Regions from separate parts of the Streptomyces sp. R41 genome, predicted to be linked through region 1. Evidence: riboswitches for the same ligand, from Rfam matches in the RefSeq annotation. Region 1 holds a riboswitch; each other region holds the start of a gene.

Region 1 (4,710 bases):
GCCGTCGGCGATCTCGTCCTTGCCGTCCTGGTCGACGTCGACGGTCCGGATCTGATGGAAGCTGGTGGCGCCGCTGTCGGACGGGACGACGTACTTCCAACGCCGGTCCAGATCGCTGCCGTTGAAGTCCCAGGTCTGGAAGAGAATGCGGAAGGCTCCGCGCTTGGCGCCGACCCGCGTCACCAACTTCGTGACGAGGCTGGGGTGTTCACCGTCGAGGTATGCGATCCCGAAGTGCCCGCCCGAGGGGCCGTCGGCCACGAAGTCGTCGGGCACGGGCTGCCGAGTACGTTCGGTGCCGGCCTCGCCGTCGATCACTGAAATGAACTGGTTCGCCGGCGAGTCGGCCGTCACCTTCGATCCGTCCGCGAACGTGGTCCCGTCGGCCGTGTGCACCAGCACCTCGGCCTTCCCGTCACCGTCGAGGTCGTACACCGTGACGTTGTCGTCATTGCGGTAGCCGCCGATGGCCGTCGACCCGCTGATCGCCGCGGGCGCCGGGTCATTGGCACCGTTTCCGGAGGCCTGGGTGTACGAGCCGGGCCCGAGGTCGACGCGCCACAGCCGCTCGCCGGTCAGCGTGTAGGCCTCCAGCAGATCGGGCCTGTCACGGGTCTCGGAGAGCCGGCTGACAACGAGTTCGTATCGCCCGTCCCCGTCGAGGTCGCCGGGCCAGGCGTGCTGCACCGTGTAGCCGTCAGCGGTGGCGAGCGGAATCTCCGCATAGCCCTTGCCGAAGTCGAGCGCCGCCGAACTCGCCTTCCGCTCATGGCCGTTGATGACGGCACGCACCGTGTACGTCCCCGTGCCGCGGCTGTTGTCCTGGTACGTGGTCGACTTGGTGACCGGCTGGTCGTTGAGCCGCCGGCCGCCCTTGTACACGTTGAAGGCGATGGCGTTCCCGTACCGCGCGTACTCCGTGCCGAGCAACCGCCAGCTGAGGAAGGTGCCCTTTTTTGCGGAGGGGACGGCGACGAGGCCGCGGTCCAGGCTCTCCACGCCGCGGCGGGGTAACCCCTCGGCACCGTGCGACGGGGCGGCGACCAGGCCCGCCAGCAGCGCGGCGGCGGCGATCACACCAAGTCTTCGAGAACTCACGTTTCCGTACTCCTTGCGGTCGAGGAGAGCGACGAGCCGAACGGCCACCTCGAGAAGCGGGGACCTTCGGAGGCTTAGAAAGCGCTTGCGGAGATCACTGTGGGGGTACCGCCGCACGCATGTCGATACCTCGTGCGCGCCTGCCATACGACCGCAATGTGCCGATCATGAACGACCGGGAACGCAATGTTCCGATCATGGAGCGCACATGAGGGGCCGGAGGGGTCGCTCATGGAACACCGAAGGCCGGGCCCCGGGGATCGTGGGGTCCGGCCTTCGGAGGCAGTCCCGCCGGCAAGGGCGGGCAAGGAGGTGTGTCAGACGACGGCGACACCGTGCGAGCGCAGGTACGCGACCGGGTCCACGTCCGAGCCGTAGTTCGGCGTGGTGCGGATCTCGAAGTGCAGGTGCGGTCCGGTGACGTTGCCGGTCGCGCCGGAGAGGCCGATCTGCTGGCCCGCGGTCACGGTCTGGCCCGCCGAGACGGAGAGCGAGGACATGTGGGCGTACTGGGAGTACTGGCCGTCGGCGTGCTGGATGACGACCTGGTTGCCGTAGGCGCCGCCCCAGCCGGCCGAGACCACGGTGCCCGCGGCGATGGCCTTGATCGTGGTGCCGGTCGGGACCACGAAGTCCACGCCGGTGTGGTAGCCGCTGGACCACATGCTGCCCGCCACCTTGTAGCTGGTGCCGATGGTGGCGCCCTCGACCGGCAGGGTGTAGCCGGAACTGCTGGTGGTGGAGGCGGCGTTGGTGGCCTTGGTGGCCTTGGTGGCCTTCTCGGCCGAGGCCTTGGCCTTGGCCGACGAGGTCGTCGTCTTGGCGGACGACGGGGTGGCGCTGCCGGAGGCGGCCTTCTTGCCGATCGTCAGCTTCAGCCCCGGGTGGATCAGCGACGGGTCGCTGCCGATGACCGAGCGGTTGTCGGAGTAGAGCTTCTTCCAGCCGCCGGTGACCTTCTGCTCGCCGGCGATTTTCGAGAGGTAGTCGCCGGGCTTCACCGCGTACATCTTGGTCCCGGCCGCCTTCTTCGTGGCAATGGGAGCGGTGGTCGCGGTCTTCTCGACATTCTGCGCGACGGAGGCCGTCGGGGTCGCGGCGTGGGCGCCGGTGGCTCCCATCAGAGGCAGCGCGAGCGCGGCGCCGCCCGTTCCGGCCACGGCGATCGAGCGGGTGAAACGCTGAGACTTGGGACGGCGGTGCTTACCCTTCGCGGGCATGACGAATTCCTCTCCGGCGCCTGCGAGGTGAGCTGTCGGGTGCGGGCTGGAGATGCCCGGCCGTGCAATTGCACGGCTATACCCCTAGCCGTTCCGGAGACCGGAACAGGCATGGAACCTGTGGGTCCCCCGCTCCTGCCATATGCGGGTGAGTGTGCGGATTCCGGGCGGCGGCAGGATTGGGCGTCCGTCCGGATTGAGGCCGAACGTAAGCGAAATGAGAGCGCATCCACAAGCATGTGGCTTTTCTGTGCGCACGCCCTTCTTGATCCATCACGGAATTCCGGTCACCCTCCGTGGATCGACGATCTTTCCAAGCTCTCAAACCGCCCGGGAATTGGGGCGGGTTGAGAAAAGGCGACCGCAACACATCGTCACGAATATGACGCTCCTCACGCACCTCGACCCACGATGCTTTATTCCAGGGCCAGTTGGAATGAAGGCGTTAATTCGGACAGAACAGTCACATGCGACGCAGTCGGATAACCGTCGCATCAAGGTCCCCCCGCAGCCCCGTCCGCACCCCGTGATGCAGCAGCACCGCACCCCGGTGCACTTCGCCCGTTTCGCGGCACTCATACGCTTCTGTCGGGTCGAGTCCGCGCAGCCGGAGCGGGGCGACCGGCTCGCCGTGGCGCTGGGCCTGAAGCCAGGCGAGGACGACGGTCTCATCGCCGTGGACATACTGCACCGCGCTCAGCCCGCCCTCCGGGGGCCGCAGCCGGTAGAGGTCGCCGCGCTGCACGACGGGCCGGATCTCCTTGTAGAGATCCACCCATCCCCGCGCCTCGTCGAGCTCCTCCTCGCTCCACTCACTCAGGTCCCCGCCGACGCCGAGCACCCCTGCCATGGCGCTCACGAAGCGGAAGCGCAGCGAACTGACCCTGCCGTTGAGCTGCGTGTTCGGGCTGTCCGTGACCCAGGCGGCCATGATCCGGGCCGGGTGGATCTGACTGAAGCCGTGCTGGATGGCGAGCCGGTCGAGCGGGTCGGTGTTGTCGGACGTCCACACCTGGTCCGTACGCGCCATGATGCCGAGGTCGATACGGCCGCCACCGCCCGAGCAGGACTCGAAGGCGACCCCGGGGTGCGCCGCGCGCAGCCGGTCGAGGAGGGCGTACAGGGCCTCGACGTGCTCGACCCACAGCTTCTGCGGGTAGCGCTCGCCGGGCCAACCCGCGTCCGTGAAGCAGCGGTTGAAGTCCCACTTCACATAGTCGATCGGGGCGCTGGAGAGCAGGCCGTCGAGCTGCTCCCACAGGTACTCCTGAACGTCCGGGCGAGCGAGGTTCAGTACGAGCTGATTGCGGTACTCCGTCCTGGTTCGCCCGGGCTGGAACTGCACCCAGTCGGGATGCGCGCGATAGAGCTCGCTGTCCGGATTGACCATTTCCGGCTCGACCCAGATCCCGAACCGCATGCCCAGCGCGTGCACGTAGTCACCGAGCGGCTTGAGCCCTGCCGGGAAACGGTCCGGGTTGGGGGTCCAGTCGCCGAGCCCGGCCCGGTCGCTGGTGCGCGCCCCGAACCAGCCGTCGTCGACCACGAACAGCTCGATGCCCATCGCCGCGGCCCGGCGCGCGAGCACCCCCTGCTGCTCCTCGGAGATGTCGAAGGTGGTGGCCTCCCAGGAGTTGAACAGCACCGGCCGGTCCTGGTCCGCGTCCGGGATGACGTACGCGCGCTGATAGGCGTGCCAGGCCCGGCTCGCCCCGCCGAAGCCCCCGTCGCTCCACAGTCCGGCGAAGACCGGGGTCGTGAACGACTCCCCCGACTCCAGACTGAGCAGCCCGGAATCGTCGTACCCCGCGCCACCGGAGATCTGCACGCGAGCGTCGGGAAGTTGGGCCACGGAGATCCGCCACGAGCCCGACCAGCCGAGCGCGCACCCGTACACCTCACCGCTCTCCTCGGTCGCCTCGCTGTCGAGCGCGACCCAGGGCAGGTGCTGGTGCCCGGTATGGCCCCGCCGGCTGCCGATGACCTTCTCTCCGTAGGTGAGGGGGGAGCGTACGAGCCGGGACTCGGCCGCCCATCGCCCGTGCAGCTGGGAAAGCCGCCAGCCGTCGCGCTCGGGCAGCGTCCAGGTCGCGGAGTCGGCGCGCAGCAGCTCCAGGGCCGGGCCCTCGTTGGCGAGCGTCACCCAGCGCTCGACGACATCGCCGCGCATCCGGTAATGCAGCGTGATGCCGAGCCCGGAGTCCGAGAAACGCAGCCGCAGCTCGTCGGCGTCCGCCTCGTGGGCCTCGAAGCGCCACTCGGTACCGCGCCGCTCGTCGGTGCGCACGGAAAGGGCGGGGCGTACGAAGCGCGGGCCGCCTTCGACCGGGTACTCCTCGTGCCCGTCGAGCGGGGACTCGAAGGGCCAGTACTGCGGCGCGGGCAGCGCGGC
Region 2 (4,710 bases), 1.3 Mb from region 1:
CCAGGCGTACGACGCCGTCCTCGAAGTGCCTCTTCTGTTGGTACCCGGCGTCCGTGAAGACCTTGATCATCTTGGTGTTGGCGGGCAGCACCTCGGCGGCGAAGCGGCGGATGCCGCGCTCACGGGCCACGGCCGCGACGTGTTCCAGAAGGGCCGAGGCGACCCCGCGGCCCTGGTGGGCGTCCTGCACGAGGAAGGCGACCTCGGCCTCGTCGGCGGGCGCGGAGGCGGGCAGGCCGTCGGCATTAATGCGGTCATAGCGTACGGTGGCGATGAACTCGCCGCCCACCGTGGCCGCGAGACCCACCCGGTCCACAAAGTCGTGGTGCGTGAAGCGGTGGACATCCTTGGCGGACAGTCGCGGGTACGGCGCGAAGAAGCGGTAGTACTTCGACTCGGCCGAGACCTGCTCGTAGAAGCTGACCAGGCGGTCGGCGTCATCAACGGTGATGGGCCTGATGCGTGCGGTACCACCGTCACGCAGCACCACGTCCGCCTCCCAGTGAGCGGGGTACTCGTGCCGGTCCGACGAGGTCTGCATGGGGCCCAGAGTACGGCTCGCGTCCGACAACGGCGCGAGGCAGTCTGTGGGCAACGGAAGTCGGATCGAGGCCGCGATCCGACGACACTCCGGAGGGGACGAAGGACCGCTCCGGAGACGCTTCACGATATGGGACACTGGTCTAGACAACCCTGAAAACCTGAAGGGCAGCATCACATGGCTGAGCGCCGCGTCAACGTCGGCTGGGCCGAGGGCCTCCACGCCCGCCCCGCTTCCATCTTCGTCCGGGCCGCGACGGCCTCCGGTATCCCCGTGACGATCGCCAAGGCCGACGGCAACCCCGTCAACGCGGCCTCCATGCTCGCTGTCCTCGGGCTGGGCGCCCAGGGCGGCGAGGAGATCGTCCTCGCGTCCGACGCCGAGGGTGCGGACGCTGCCCTCGACCGTCTGGCGAAGCTGGTCGCCGAGGGGCTTGAGGAGCTCCCCGAGACCGTCTGAGCATTACGGACACCATGCGGCTGAGCCGCGTCACCCATTCCCGGGCGGCGCGGCTCAGCCGTTTTCCGTACACCGTCCAGGAATTCTGCGCATGTCACCCGCGCACCCCGCGTCGCACCCACGAAAATAACACGCACCGGAATTCTCGGCACGCGAAAAGAGGGGCAGCGGAAATAGGGCCCTGCCGAATATCCCTCTTTGTATACGGCGCCCGTGTTAATGCCGCAGGCCCGTCATGTTTACGGGAGGTTGCGAAGTCCTCACACGGTCCGGACGATCTCCGCCGCCGGGAAATCGGAGCCGGTGCGCGACCGCGGCACGCTCGGTGTGCAGGGCCGTGATCGCCCGGGCCCGCTCGCTGTCACCGCGCGCCACGGCGTCCACGATGCCGCCGTGCTCCGCCCAGGACTCGGCGGGGTTGGCCGGCGCCTCCACCGCGTACATCCATGCGATCTTGTGCCGCAGCTGGGCGAGCGTGGAGGTGAGGGCGGGGCTTCCGGAAGCCTGCGCGAGGGTCTCGTGGAACCAGCCGCCCAGCGAGCGCAGGTCCTCGCTGTGGCCCCTCCTGGCCCGCTCCTGACCCAGCCTGACCAGGCCTCGGAGCACCTTGAGGTGGGCCTCGGTACGGCGCTGCGCGGCCCGCGCGGCACCCAGCGGCTCAAGCAGCATGCGCATCTCCAGCAGGTCGGAGGCCTCCTGCTCGGTGGGCTCCGCGACGCACGCGCCCGCGTGCCGACGGGTGACGACGAAGCCCTCGGCCTCCAGCGTGCGCAGGGCCTCGCGCACGGGGACGCGCGAGACGCCGTAGCGCCGCGCGAGCAGTTCCTCGGTGAGCCGGCTGCCTCGCTCGTAGACACCCGCGACGATGTCGTCACGGATCGCCGTGCATACCGAGTGCGCCGGAATACGCATGACCGGACCTCCGCTTTAATCCCCGCGAAACGCCATCGATTGACGCTTGTTCAGTGACTCTATTGCAGGGAGCCGGAATTTCCGATGGCAGGCCGGAATCCAGGGATATTTTTTGGACACACGGCCGCCTGAAACGACGATGCCCCGGCTCGGCGAGCCGGGGCATCGGAAGTGGCGAAGAAGCGGTGATGCGCTTGTCAGACGTTCACACCGTGCGAACGAAGGTACGCCACCGGGTCGATGTCCGAGCCGTACTCCGCGGTCGTACGGGCCTCGAAGTGGAGGTGCGGCCCGGTGGTGTTGCCGGTAGACCCGGAGAGGGCTATCTGCTGGCCCGGAGTCACCGTCTGGCCCACGGAGACGCCGATGGACGACAGGTGCCCGTACATCGTGTACGTACCGTCGTGCATCTTGATGACGACCTGGTTGCCGTAGGCGCCGCCCCAGCCGGCCGTGACGACCGTGCCGGAGCCGACGGCGTGCACCGAGGTGCCGGACGCGGCGTGGAAGTCGACGCCGGTGTGGCTGCCGGAGGACCAGAGGCTGCCACCGGCCTTGTAGCCGGTGGAGATGTACGAGCCGGTGATCGGCAGGACGAAGGTGTTGAGACGCTTGCGCTCGGCTGCGCGGGCGGCGCGCTCCTTGGCCTCGCGCGCCTCCTTGGCCCTCTTCGCGGCCTCCTTGCGGGCGGCTTCCTCGGCCTTCTTCTGCGCGGCGGCCTCGTCGGCGGCGTGCTGCTGGGCGACGGCCTGCGCGTCGATCTTCTCGGCGAGGGTGTCGCCGATGGTGATGATCGGGGTCAGCCCGGTCTGCTCGGCGGAGGTGTCCGCGGCGAGTGCCGGGGCGGCCAGGGTTCCGATGACACCGGTGGTGGCGAGCGCTGCGACGCCGACGGCGTTCGTGGTCGTGCGCTTCACGCGGCTCGGACGACGGTGCTTCCCTGTGCCACAGGTGAACGCCATGTAGGGGCTGATCCTTTCCTTCCTTCTCGCCTACCGGGTTAGCTGACGGGTTCGGAGCAGGAAGGTCTCCTACGGACTCCCTCCTGGGAGGGCGTCCGATTCACCCCAGGGACTGCGTGTGGGTCCCCGGCTCCCCTGGCTCGCGCCGTACGGGGACTCGGCGATGGCTGTCCGGTGCCGCGGGCGCGGCGCACTGCCTGACGAACAGCCCGACCGACGCTAAACGGGGCATCTTTCAAACAACAAACGGATCACGGCCTTTGTAGCGCATGCCACAGGGCAGACAGGCAACCTCCCTATCAATACGGACACCTTGGGGACGAAGCCCGGGAAGTAGGCCGAAGTTCGGGCAAAAGGAGACCCAGGTGACTCTTCAGTCACCTGGGTCTTCAGGGAGTCGCGCTGTCCTACTCGGCCCGGACGACGGTCACTTCACCGATTCCGAGCTCCTTGACGGGCTCCTCGATCTGCGCGGCGTCGCCCACCAGGACGGTCACCAGACGGTCCACCGGGAAGGCGTTCACGGCGGCCGCGGTGGCCTCCACGGTGCCCGTCGCGGCGAGCTGCTGATAGAGCGTCGCCTGGTAGTCGTCCGACAGGTACTGCTCGACCTGGTCGGCGAGCGTGCTCGCGACGGCCGCCGCGGTCTCGAACTTGAGGGGCGCCACACCCACCAGGTTCTGTACGGCGATGTCGCGCTCGGCGTCCGTCAGGCCCTCGGCGGCGAGGGTACGCAGCACCTTCCACAGGTCGTCGAGCGCCGGACCGGTGTTCGGGGTGTCCACCGAGCCGCTGATGGCGAGCATCGCGACGCCCGTGCCGTCCGGCGCGGAGCGCAGCACCTGGCCGAACGCCCGCACACCGTAGGTATAACCCTTCTCCTCGCGCAGGACGCGGTCCAGGCGCGAGGTGAGGGTGCCGCCGAGGCAGTACGTGCCGAGCACCTGGGCGGGCCAGACGCGATCGTGCCGGTCGGCGCCGACGCGGCCGATGAGCAGCTGCGTCTGGACGGCGCCGGGGCGGTCCACGATGATCACGCGGCCGGTGTCGTCGGCGCTCACCGGCGGCACGGGGCGCGGCTCGGCGGACGAGCCGGTCCAGGAGCCGAGCGTGTCCGCGAGCAGCGCGTCGAGGTCGACATCGGTCAGGTCACCGACGATGACGGCGGTGGCCGTCGCGGGGCGTACGTGCTTGTCGTAGAAGGCGCGCACGGCCGCCGCGTCGATCTTCTGGACGGTCTCCTCGGTGCCCTGGCGCGGGCGCGACATGCGCGAGGTCGCCGGGAACAGCTCCTTGGAGAGCTCCTTGGCGGCGCGGCGGGCCGGGTTGGCCGTCTCGTGCGGGATCTCGTCCAGGCGGTTGCGGACCAGTCGCTCGACCTCGCTGTCCGCGAACGCCGGTGCCCTCAGGGCGTCGGCGAGCAGACCCAGCGCCTTGGGGAGGCGCGAGACGGGCACTTCGAGCGACAGGCGTACGCCGGGGTGGTCGGCGTGCGAGTCGAGGGTGGCGCCGCAGCGCTCCAGCTCGGCGGCGAACTCCTCGGCGGAGTGCTTGTCGGTGCCCTCGGAGAAGGCACGCGCCATGATCGTGGCGATGCCGTCGAGGCCCGCTGGTTCGGCCTCCAGCGGCGCGGCGAGGATCACCTCGACGGCGACGACCTGCTGGCCGGGGCGGTGGCAGCGCAGGAGCGTGAGGCCGTTGTCGAGCGTGCCGCGCTCGGGCGACGGGAAGGCCCACGGCTTGGCCTCGCCGGCCTGGGGCTGCGGGTGGAAGTCCATGGTGGCGAGCTCGGTCACTTCGCCGCCTCCTCGTCGGTGTCGTCAGCGGCGTCGGTGT
Region 3 (4,710 bases), 2.9 Mb from region 1:
CAAGGGCGCCGTCGACTTCGGCGCGCCCCCGTGGAAGCAGCCCAAGTTGCGCCCCGAGTCGCCCTTCGGCCGCGCCTGGTCCCTGTGGGCGCTGAGCTACTACCCGCAGCCCTACCGCTATCTGCCCGCGCAGACCCGGCACTATCTGGTCCGCCGTGTGCTCGGTCCGCTCGGTGCCTGGTGGCTGCGCGACCGCTTCGAGGGCAAGGTCGACGTGCGCGAGGTCTCCCGGATCGTCCGCGCCGGCACCCCCGACGGCCACCCCGTCCTGTCCGTCCAGACCCACGGGGGCCGGACCGAGGAGCTCTCCGCCGACCACGTCATAGCCGCGACCGGATATCGCGTCGACATCGCCGCGATGGACTTCCTCGGACACGAGCTGCGCACCGAGCTGGCGGTCAGCCGGGGTACGCCGAAACTCGGCGCGGGATATCGGTCGTCCGTGCCCGGGCTGTACTTCACGGGGTTGCTGGCGTCGGCTTCGTACGGGCCGGTGATGCGGTTCGTGTGCGGGACGGAGTTCGCTTCACCGCGGTTGGCCAAGCACTTGGTGGCTGCGCACGCGTGAGTTGGGGGCAGGGGGCGCCCTTGCAAATGGGTGCGCCCCCTCGCCGTCGGATCACATCCGCGCGGGTCAAGACGCTCGCCCTACCCGCGTGCTCGCGGCAGGCCAACTGCGCATCTGGGAGTCGACGTTGGACGCGGGCACGGTGGCGCACCTCGGTGTGAGCAGAAGTGGACCACGTACGGCCAGTACGGCCCGTAACGCCAGTACCATCCAAACCGCCCGTGCGGTGAACGGCGTTGCTGACGGGATACCGGACGTCGTCCGGTTCACGCCGGGCCGATGAGTCGTTCGATCCGTATTCTTCGGATCATGGCCGCTCCGACTGCATATTCACTCATCGCCACTGACCTGGACGGAACGCTGCTGCGCGGCGACGACACACTCTCCGACCGGTCGCGCGCCGCGTTGGCGAGAGCCACGGCCGAGGGTGCCCAGCATCTGGTGGTGACGGGACGGCCGGCGCCGAGGGTCCGACCGCTCCTCGACGAACTCGGCGGCGAGGGACTGGCGGTGTGCGGGCAGGGGGCGCAGTTGTACGACGCCGGGGCGCACCGTCTGCTGTGGTCGGTGACCCTGGACAGGGAGCTGGCGGAAACCGCCCTCGGCAAGATCGAGGCGGAGGTCGGGCTGCTCTACGCGGCGGTGGACCAGGACGGTGTGGACGGCCTGACGCTCATCGAGCCGGGGTATGTCATGCCGCATCCGACGCTGCCTGCGGTACGGGTGCCGCGCCGCGACGACCTCTGGACGGAGCCGATCAGCAAGGTGTTGCTCCGTCACCCTTCCCTGTCCGACGACGAGTTGGCGTCGGCGGCGCGGGGAGTGGTCGGCTCGCTGGCGACGGTCACCATGTCGGGGCCGGGCACCGTCGAACTCCAGCCATGCGGCGTGACCAAGGCGACGGGGCTCGCCCTCGCCGCCGCCCACCTCGGCCTCAGCCCCGCCGCCACCCTCGCCTTCGGCGACATGCCCAACGACATCCCCATGTTCGACTGGGCCGCCCGCGGCGTCGCCATGGCCAACGCCCACCCGGAACTGAAGGCGGTGGCCGACGAGGTGACCCTGTCGAACGAGGAGGACGGGATCGCGGTGGTGCTGGAGCGGCTCTTCGGGGCCCGGGAGAACGTGTCTCAGTAGGCGCCGTTGACGTTGTCGATCGAGCCGTACTTCGCCGCCGCGTAGTTGCACGCCGCGGTGATGTTCGCGACCGGGTCGTAGGGGTCCATCGAGGTGCCGGGGACGTGGTACGCCTTGAAGGTCGGGTCGATGACCTGGAGGAGGCCCTTGGACGGGATGCCGGCGGCAGCGTTGGAGTCCCAGTTGTTGATGGCCCGGGGGTTGCCGGAGGACTCGCGCATGACGTTGCGGTGGATGCCGTTGTAGGTGCCCGGAATGCCCGCCTTGCCCATGATGTCCAGCGACTGCTTGATCCAGCCGTCGAGGTTGTTGGCGTACGTCTTCACGGAGGCGGGAGTGGCCGTCGTCGCGGACTTGGTGCTCGCCTTGGTCGTCGAGCCCAGCTTCACGGTCTTCGTGCCCACCGTCAGCGTCAGGCCCGGGGGGAGGACCGACGGGTTCGCACCGATCACCGCGCGGTTGGCGTCGTACAGCTTCTTCCAGCCGCCGCTCTGCGGGTACTTCTGCGCGATCTTGGACAGGGTGTCGCCCGCGACCACCTTGTAGGTGACGAGCTGGACGTCGGTGATCGTGACTGCGGCGGCCTTCGTGACCTGCGGCGCCTGCGTCGGCTGGGCGGCGTGCGCGCTGGTGGCGCTCACGAGCGGGAGGACGAGCGCGGCTCCGCTCGTGCCTGCGGCGATCATGCAGCGGGTGAACGGGCTGCTGGTCTTGCGGCGGTAGTGCTTGCCTCGTGCGGGCATGACGACATTCCTCTCCGGCGCCTGCGAGGTGAGCTGTCGGGTTCGGGCGGGAGGTGCCCGGCCGCGCGCTGGGCGCGGCTTCACCCCTAGCCGTTCCGGAGTCCGGATCGGCGGCTTACCTGGGTCCCCCGCTCCTGCCGTGCTTGCGTGGGTGGGTGGGTTTCCGAGCGGCGGCAGGATTCGGCGATCCGCTCGGATCGGGGCGAACGTATGCGAGAGCACATGTCGGGAACAAGCCCCGAATTCCCGCCTCAGCCCGCTTTAACCTGGGAAAAGGAAGGGTTGAATTGCCCGATTGGGGCGGAATGTGATCCTCAACTTGCCTTTCGCGAAGGGGAAGTCGAGGTGGTGGAGTGTGGCGCGAGGGCGGCTCGGACGTGACCCAATTCACGCGACCAAGGCCATTAAAGCGGCAATGCTTTCAATTCGGGCATTACGCTTCGAGCGTCCAGACCGGGGAATGCCGGGGAGGAGCCGGCCGCACCTCCCACACGGAGAGGTCCGTGTCGGGGTCGTCGTCGGGGAGGCGGCCGGCGTTGGGCTTGAAGTAGAGGCCGTAGCCCCAGTATTCGGGGAGTTCGTGGCACATCAGATCGGGGTACGGCGCGAACTTCCGCCCTTCGTATGCCCTGTTGATCCTCGCTACCGCTTCCGCCCGCGAGATCCCGAAGCGCGTGACCATCTCGTGGGCCATCTCGCGGAAGTACGCGAGCATGCCCTCGTCGAGGTCCATCAGGAATTCCTCGGTCCGCGTCTGCGCCATGCTCCTCAGGGTTCCGTACGGCACCCTCGCCCTTCTAGCCCGCCGTTCGGGGGATCCGCTTCTCCCAGGTCCGGTGGAAGACCACCTCGTCGCCGTCCTTGCAGATCACCTCGTTGGAGGTGATGAAGTCCTCGGCGTCGCAGGTGATTTCGGAGGTCGTCGAGATGCGCGCGTCCCAGGGTAGGTCCGGGCGGTGCAACCGGACCGACCACGTCGAGCGGGCGCGAGCGGACAGAGGGGCGGAGTCTTTGATGGTGTACGTCTCCAGCGCGTTCTCGGTGAATTCGAGACCGTCGGGGTACACGCGGGTGCCGCCGTAGCGCGGGTCGACCTCCAGGCGCCACGCGCTGGCAGCCACGTCGCGGACCACCAGGCGCTCCGGGCGGGGTTCGTCCAGCGTCGTCGGGACGACCACCCCCAGCGGTTCGGACTGCTCCGGTTCCTCGAAAGTGATGGCGGACGTCGACTCCCGTGCCCTGACCGGGAGTTCCAGCGTGCTGCCCATCGGGTCCAGGGCGAAGCCGGCCTCCGAGCCCGGCTGCGGCCAGATCCAGGGCCAGTACGCGGAGGAGACGGAGAGGCGGATGCGGTGGCCCGGCGGGAAGGCGTAGCCGATGCCGTTCAGGTCGAAGACCACCTCCTCCGTAGCACCTGGTTTCCAGGGAACCGCCTGGTCACGACCATGGCGCGATGACAGGTTCAGCACACCCCGGGTGACGAGTGTCGAGGCTCCGTGGGGGGCCACGTCGCAGAGGCGGGCGATCACCTGGCCCCGGTGAGCCGAGGACGTCAGCCGCAGCCGGACTCTCGGGCGGCCCAACACCCAGGTCTCCTCCGGTACTTCGAACTCGAAGCAGGCGGATCGCGCGTCCTCCTCCCGCTGGTCCGGAGGCAGGTCCGAGTCGTTCCCGAGGGGGAAGAAGCGGCCCGCGTCCGCACCTGTGTGCTGGGGTGAGCGGATCAGCACGGGGTCGCCCTGGAGCGCGTACGAGACGGGGGTGACGGAGGGAGAGGGCCAGGCGGGGTCGCCCACCCAGCGGCCGGGGAGCTCCGGGTACACCGTCGCCGGGGGGTGCGCGTCCATCACGTACGAGCGGAGGACGGGGGTGGACAGGGCGCCCGTGTCCTTGTCCCGGAGCCAGTGGTCCCACCAGCGCAGGGTCTCCTGGAGGAAGCCGATCGCCGGGCCGGGCGGCAGGCCCCGGTCGGGGTACTGGTGCGACCAGGGGCCGATCAGGCCGCGTACCCGATCCCGCGGAAGGTGTTCCACCAGCCGCAGCACCGTGTCGCGGTACGGGTCGTGCCAGCCGCCGACCGCCAGGACCGCCGCCCGGATCGCGCCGTAGTCCTCGCAGACGCTTCCGTGCCGCCAGTAAGCGTCCCGGGTCTGGTGGGACAGCCAGGTGTGGACGAAGGGGTCGACCGCCTGCAGGCGCTTCACCCACATGTCGCGCCACATCACCTGGCCGACGTGCACCGGGTCCGGCGGGCGGCAGACG
Region 4 (4,710 bases), 7.7 Mb from region 1:
TACGAGCGGGAGGGCGACGAGCTGGTCGACCCCGGCCTGTACGTCGACCTGGAGGGCCGGCACTGGCACGTTGTCGCCGTGCGCGCGTGACCGGCAGGGCTCGGCAGGTCCGTCGGCCGGGGGAGTGGGGGCCGTGGCAGGTCCGTAGGCCCGTGATCGCGTTCAGCGCCCGTGCGGGATGAACCGCCCGACCGCCTTCCACGCGGCCGGAACCCGCCGGTGACGGACGGCCGCGGAGGCCCCCGCGCGCGGCGAGGGGAATGCCTGAGGCTGCCAGTCGCAGAGCGTCGAGGGGCCCTCGGGAGGTTCGTCTCCTCCGGCCCGGTCGTGCTCCTTGAGAGCGACACTGATCAGCGTGAGCAGAAGCGCCACATCGGCGTCGCAGTCCAGCAGCACGGTGATCCACGAGGATCCGGGGTGCACCCGCACAGCGGTGCTGTGCTGCAGGTGGGGGAGAAGCCGATGGACGGCCGCATGCGTGAGATGCAGATCCGCGGCGTCGTCGGAGTGGAAGTGCACGATGTCGTGCCCCATCGTCCCGAAGGCGCGTCCAGCGGCGCATCGGGGTGAGCCACTTATCAGGTTCGGCCATGACTCCAGTTGGGTCATGGCGCGATCGGCCACGGTCATGCGCACCATGGTCGCGCACTATTCACTCTGCCAACTACCCCCCTTCACCGTCCGCTTGGTCAATGGGCCGTTCTGCGCCCCTCATGATCCCGGGGCGGCCCTGTGCACCACGCCGCAGGGCTTCACGCGGGCCGTGCCGCGCTGTGGATCGCCGACGCTCCGGCGTAGAAGATCGACTCCTCGCGCACGTATGCCCCCGGGCTCGGCGCGTGGATCATCATGCCGTCGCCGATGTAGAGGCCGACGTGGCTGACGTCGCCGTAGAAGAAGATCAGGTCGCCCGGTCGGATGTCGGCGAGGGGGATGGCCGTACCGACGCTCGCCTGGTCGCGCGCGGTGCGCGGGAGCGCGACCCCGGCGGTTCTCCAGGCGGCCTGGGTGAGGCCCGAGCAGTCGTACGAGCCCGGTCCGGACGCGCCCCAGACGCACGGCCTGCCGATCTGTCCACGGGCAAAGGCGAGTACGTTCGCGGCCTTGCTGCCGTACCCGGAGTCCGACGCGCTGTCCGCGCCGATGGGCACGTCCGCGGCGATGGACGTGGCTGTGCCGAGAGTGACCGATTGCTGTTGCTGCCACTCCTCTTCGGGCCGGCGAGGAGCCGGTTCCCCGTAGCTATGCCAGGTGTCTTCTGCCGGCCGGGATTCGATCGCCGGGAAGGGCGCGCTCAGCTGCGCGGTGTGCTGGGAGAGCAGCCCTCGGGCCACCGCGAGCTTCTGCTGGATCTGCTCCTTGAAAGTCTTCAAGGAGGCCGAGGGCTGTCGCGGTTGCGCTGCCGGTGCGGGCACGGCCTTGGCGACTTCCCGCCGTGTCCGCGGCGCGGCCGGCAGCGCCGCGACGGCCCTGGAGGTCAACTCCGCCACCGGCCCGGCAGTCACTCCTGCGACAGGCCCGGCGGTCAACTCCGGGACGGGTCGTGCGGCCGACTCCCGCCCACGGTCGGCGAGTTCGTCAGCCGGACGTGTGGGCCGCGCCTGGGCCGGGCGGTTCGGCGTTCTGTCGGCCGGCAGCCTCGCCGGGACGGTCGGACCGAGCCGTGTCCGCGCCACGTCGAACCACTGTCTGGCCACGTCGTCGAGGGCGGTGTCGGTGGGCCTGCTCCCGCTGTCGAGTGCCGGGTTGACGCGCCTGCGCGTCCCCGTGGACATCGCGCGGGTCGCGTTGTAGTTCCCGGTGGCGGTCTCGGCCTGGTCGTAGAGGGAGCTGATCCGCTGCCGGACCTCTTCGCGGCTCGGCCCGTCCGTTGCGGGCGGCGTGGCGTCGGGAGTCCGGGAGAACGCGTCCGCGGAGCTGAGGGCCGCCGTCGTGGGGGCGGAGTCGCGCATGCCGGGGAGGCCGATGCCTCCAGGGCGCGGGGTTCGTTCCGGCGCCATGGGAGACGCACTCCTTCCGTGTTCCGCCTACCGAGTTAGCTGTCGGGTTCGGGCGGACGGTTCCGGAAGGTATGCCCTACGGCCCTTGCCCTGCTGGGCGGTTGGGCCGATTCACCCCAAGTTCGGTTGGGTCCCCGGCTCCGGCTGCCACGGGGGCGCACCGGATTCGGCGGAGGCCGCGCGACCCGGCGAGGTTCGCCGGAGGGAGTCTTGCGGTCTGCCGTCAACCTAGCCAATTTGTGTGCCTCGTGTGAAGGTTGAAGTGCGAAGTGTCCGATATGTATTTGTGACCTTCGTCGTACTGGCCGCCCGGCTCACATCGTTGGCATGGACCGGCGGCGAAAAGCTGGACCGCGACCCCGGCCGTACCCGCTGACCTGGTCCGCCTGCTGCGAGCCCGCCGACTGGCCCAGGAGGTCAACGGCGCATGACAGCTCATCTCGGCTGCGACCGCCGACTCACCGCATGAGGTGAGCAGTCAGGTCATCGGCTGCATCGACGGACCGGGATGTTGCAGTCCTGGCAGTAGCCAGCTCTGGAACGGAGCCAGTGCGGCCAGGACCAGGAACACGACGCCGACCACGGTGCTGAACACCGGTCCGAGCCGCCACAACTTCTCGATGAAGATCACGGTCGCAAGTCCTGCCATCGCCGCGATGTTCATGGTGCCCAGCGGGATGAGGACGATCATGAGCCCCCAGCAGCAGCCCACGCAGTAGAGCCCATGGTGGGCCCCGACGCGCAGGTCGCGTGCCCCAGGCCGGTAGTCGGCATGGCGTACGAGCTGGTCCACGGGGCTTCGGCAGTGGCGCAGACAGATGTTCTTCAGCGGACTGAACTGGTGGAGTCCGGCGAGCAGGAAGGCTCCGGCGCCGATCCAGCGCCCGGCTTCGGGCCGGCCGTCGACGAGGTCGCCGGTCGCGATGAGGCTCCCGTATACGCAGAGACCGAACACCGCCCACGCGATGAGGTATCCGCCCGCGAACTGGGTGATCCGGGCCGCGCGGGCCGTACCGGACGACTGACGGCCGATGGCCCGGGCCCAGGTGATGGCCACCGGTGCCAGGGACGGGAACATCATGGCGATCATCATGATCACCCAGAGGAGCAGGAACAGCGGCAGGTCGAGGCCCATCGTTCCCGGCTCCATCTCCATACCGTCGGCCTGCTCCACCACGACGAGCCACGCGAGGAGGGCCGGCAGCAGCATGAGGGACCAGGCGACGGTCATCGTCCGGGCGGGGAGTAGGTTGCCCGGCCGCATGGGCGCGGAGAGGGATGCCCGGTCACGGAACACGATTCCAGGTCATCACAGAAGGAGGCCGATCGCGCGTCAGCGGCTCTGCCAGGAGGAACCTGGCCCACCTGCGAGAACGGGGGGAATGGAGGCTCGCCCACCGCTGAGGCACGCCGTCCGTCGGCCCGGGCGAGGCGTCTGCGCGGGAACGCCGTGCCGTCGAAGCCGACTCATAAGGTGGCCTTATGAGGTCATAGGTCCAGCCCGACTACTGACTTAGGTTTGCCTTAGCTTAGGCTTCCCGGCGAGTACGCCTGTCACCGCTCGAAGGGAACCAGAACATGCCTCGCCCCCTGCGGGTAGCCATTGTCGGAGCCGGCCCCGCCGGGATCTACGCCGCCGACGCGTTGCTGAAATCCGCGGCGGCTGTCGAGCCAGGCGTGTCGATCGACCTCTTCGAGAGGATGCCGGCTCCGTTCGGCCTGATCCGCTACGGCGTCGCCCCCGACCACCCCCGCATCAAGGGCATCGTCACGGCCCTGCACCAGGTGCTCGACAAGCCCCAGATCCGCCTCTTCGGCAATGTCGACTACCCGGGGGACATCAACCTGGACGATCTGCGCGCCTTCTACGACGCGGTGATCTTCTCCACAGGTGCGACGGCCGACCGGGCACTCGACATACCCGGCATCGACCTCGACGGCTCGTACGGGGCGGCCGACTTCGTCTCCTGGTACGACGGTCACCCGGACGTGCCCCGGACCTGGCCGCTCGAGGCGGAGAAGGTCGCCGTCCTCGGCGTCGGCAATGTCGCGCTCGACGTGGCGCGCATCCTCGCCAAGACCGCGGACGAACTGCTGTCGACCGAGATCCCGCCGAACGTCCACGACGGCCTGAAGGCCAACAAGGCCCTGGAGGTCCATGTCTTCGGCCGCCGAGGCCCGGCGCAGGCGAAGTTCAGCCCGATGGAGCTGCGGGAGCTCGACCACTCCCCGAACATCGAGGTCATCGTCGACCCCGAGGACATCGACTACGACGACGGCTCGATCGCGACCCGGCGGGGCAACAAGCAGGCCGACATGGTCGCCAAGACCCTGGAGAACTGGGCCATCCGCGATGTCGGCGACCGCCCGCACAAGCTGTTCCTGCACTTCTTCGAGTCGCCGTCCGAGATCCTCGGCGAGGACGGCAAGGTCGTCGGCCTGCGCACCGAGCGCACCGCCCTCGACGGCACGGGCAACGTCAAGGGCACCGGTGAGTTCAAGGACTGGGACGTCACCGCGGTCTACCGCGCCGTGGGTTACCTGTCCGACGAACTGCCCAAGCTGCCCTGGGACGTCGAGTCGGGCACCGTCCCCGACCAGGGTGGCCGGGTGATCGAGGAGAACGGCGAGCACCTGCAGTCGACGTACGTCACCGGCTGGATCCGGCGCGGCCCCGTGGGCCTCATCGGCCACACCAAGGGCGATGCCA

Evidence for each region. A riboswitch is a leader RNA that binds a small molecule or an ion and turns the genes downstream of it on or off. The one in region 1 is predicted to bind cyclic di-AMP.
Region 2: another riboswitch for cyclic di-AMP. It lies ahead of AB5J53_RS35500 (M23 family metallopeptidase); the one in region 1 lies ahead of AB5J53_RS41445 (peptidoglycan DD-metalloendopeptidase family protein).
Region 3: another riboswitch for cyclic di-AMP. It lies ahead of AB5J53_RS28345 (transglycosylase SLT domain-containing protein); the one in region 1 lies ahead of AB5J53_RS41445 (peptidoglycan DD-metalloendopeptidase family protein).
Region 4: another riboswitch for cyclic di-AMP. It lies ahead of AB5J53_RS07005 (C40 family peptidase); the one in region 1 lies ahead of AB5J53_RS41445 (peptidoglycan DD-metalloendopeptidase family protein).

What each region holds. Positions count from the first base shown of each region.
Region 1 covers NZ_CP163443.1:9,125,745-9,130,454, reverse strand. Annotated here, with positions in the region: gene AB5J53_RS41450 (hypothetical protein) at 1-1,098, opposite strand, end outside; gene AB5J53_RS41445 (peptidoglycan DD-metalloendopeptidase family protein) at 1,416-2,318, opposite strand; cyclic di-AMP (ydaO/yuaA leader) riboswitch at 2,323-2,498, opposite strand; gene AB5J53_RS41440 (alpha-galactosidase) at 2,782-4,710, opposite strand, start outside.
Region 2 covers NZ_CP163443.1:7,798,385-7,803,094, reverse strand. Annotated here, with positions in the region: gene AB5J53_RS35515 (GNAT family N-acetyltransferase) at 1-541, opposite strand, end outside; gene AB5J53_RS35510 (HPr family phosphocarrier protein) at 719-1,000, shown strand; gene AB5J53_RS35505 (GntR family transcriptional regulator) at 1,217-1,912, opposite strand; gene AB5J53_RS35500 (M23 family metallopeptidase) at 2,110-2,874, opposite strand; cyclic di-AMP (ydaO/yuaA leader) riboswitch at 2,887-3,047, opposite strand; gene AB5J53_RS35495 (M16 family metallopeptidase) at 3,282-4,670, opposite strand; gene AB5J53_RS35490 (M16 family metallopeptidase) at 4,667-4,710, opposite strand, start outside.
Region 3 covers NZ_CP163443.1:6,182,180-6,186,889, forward strand. Annotated here, with positions in the region: gene AB5J53_RS28335 (FAD-dependent oxidoreductase) at 1-568, shown strand, start outside; gene AB5J53_RS28340 (HAD family hydrolase) at 878-1,705, shown strand; gene AB5J53_RS28345 (transglycosylase SLT domain-containing protein) at 1,699-2,448, opposite strand; cyclic di-AMP (ydaO/yuaA leader) riboswitch at 2,452-2,644, opposite strand; gene AB5J53_RS28350 (hypothetical protein) at 2,882-3,211, opposite strand; gene AB5J53_RS28355 (CocE/NonD family hydrolase) at 3,246-4,710, opposite strand, start outside.
Region 4 covers NZ_CP163443.1:1,473,784-1,478,493, reverse strand. Annotated here, with positions in the region: gene AB5J53_RS07015 (alpha-amylase family glycosyl hydrolase) at 1-90, shown strand, start outside; gene AB5J53_RS07010 (luciferase family protein) at 163-609, opposite strand; gene AB5J53_RS07005 (C40 family peptidase) at 753-2,000, opposite strand; cyclic di-AMP (ydaO/yuaA leader) riboswitch at 2,009-2,182, opposite strand; gene AB5J53_RS07000 (DUF2182 domain-containing protein) at 2,479-3,297, opposite strand; gene AB5J53_RS06995 (FAD-dependent oxidoreductase) at 3,579-4,710, shown strand, end outside.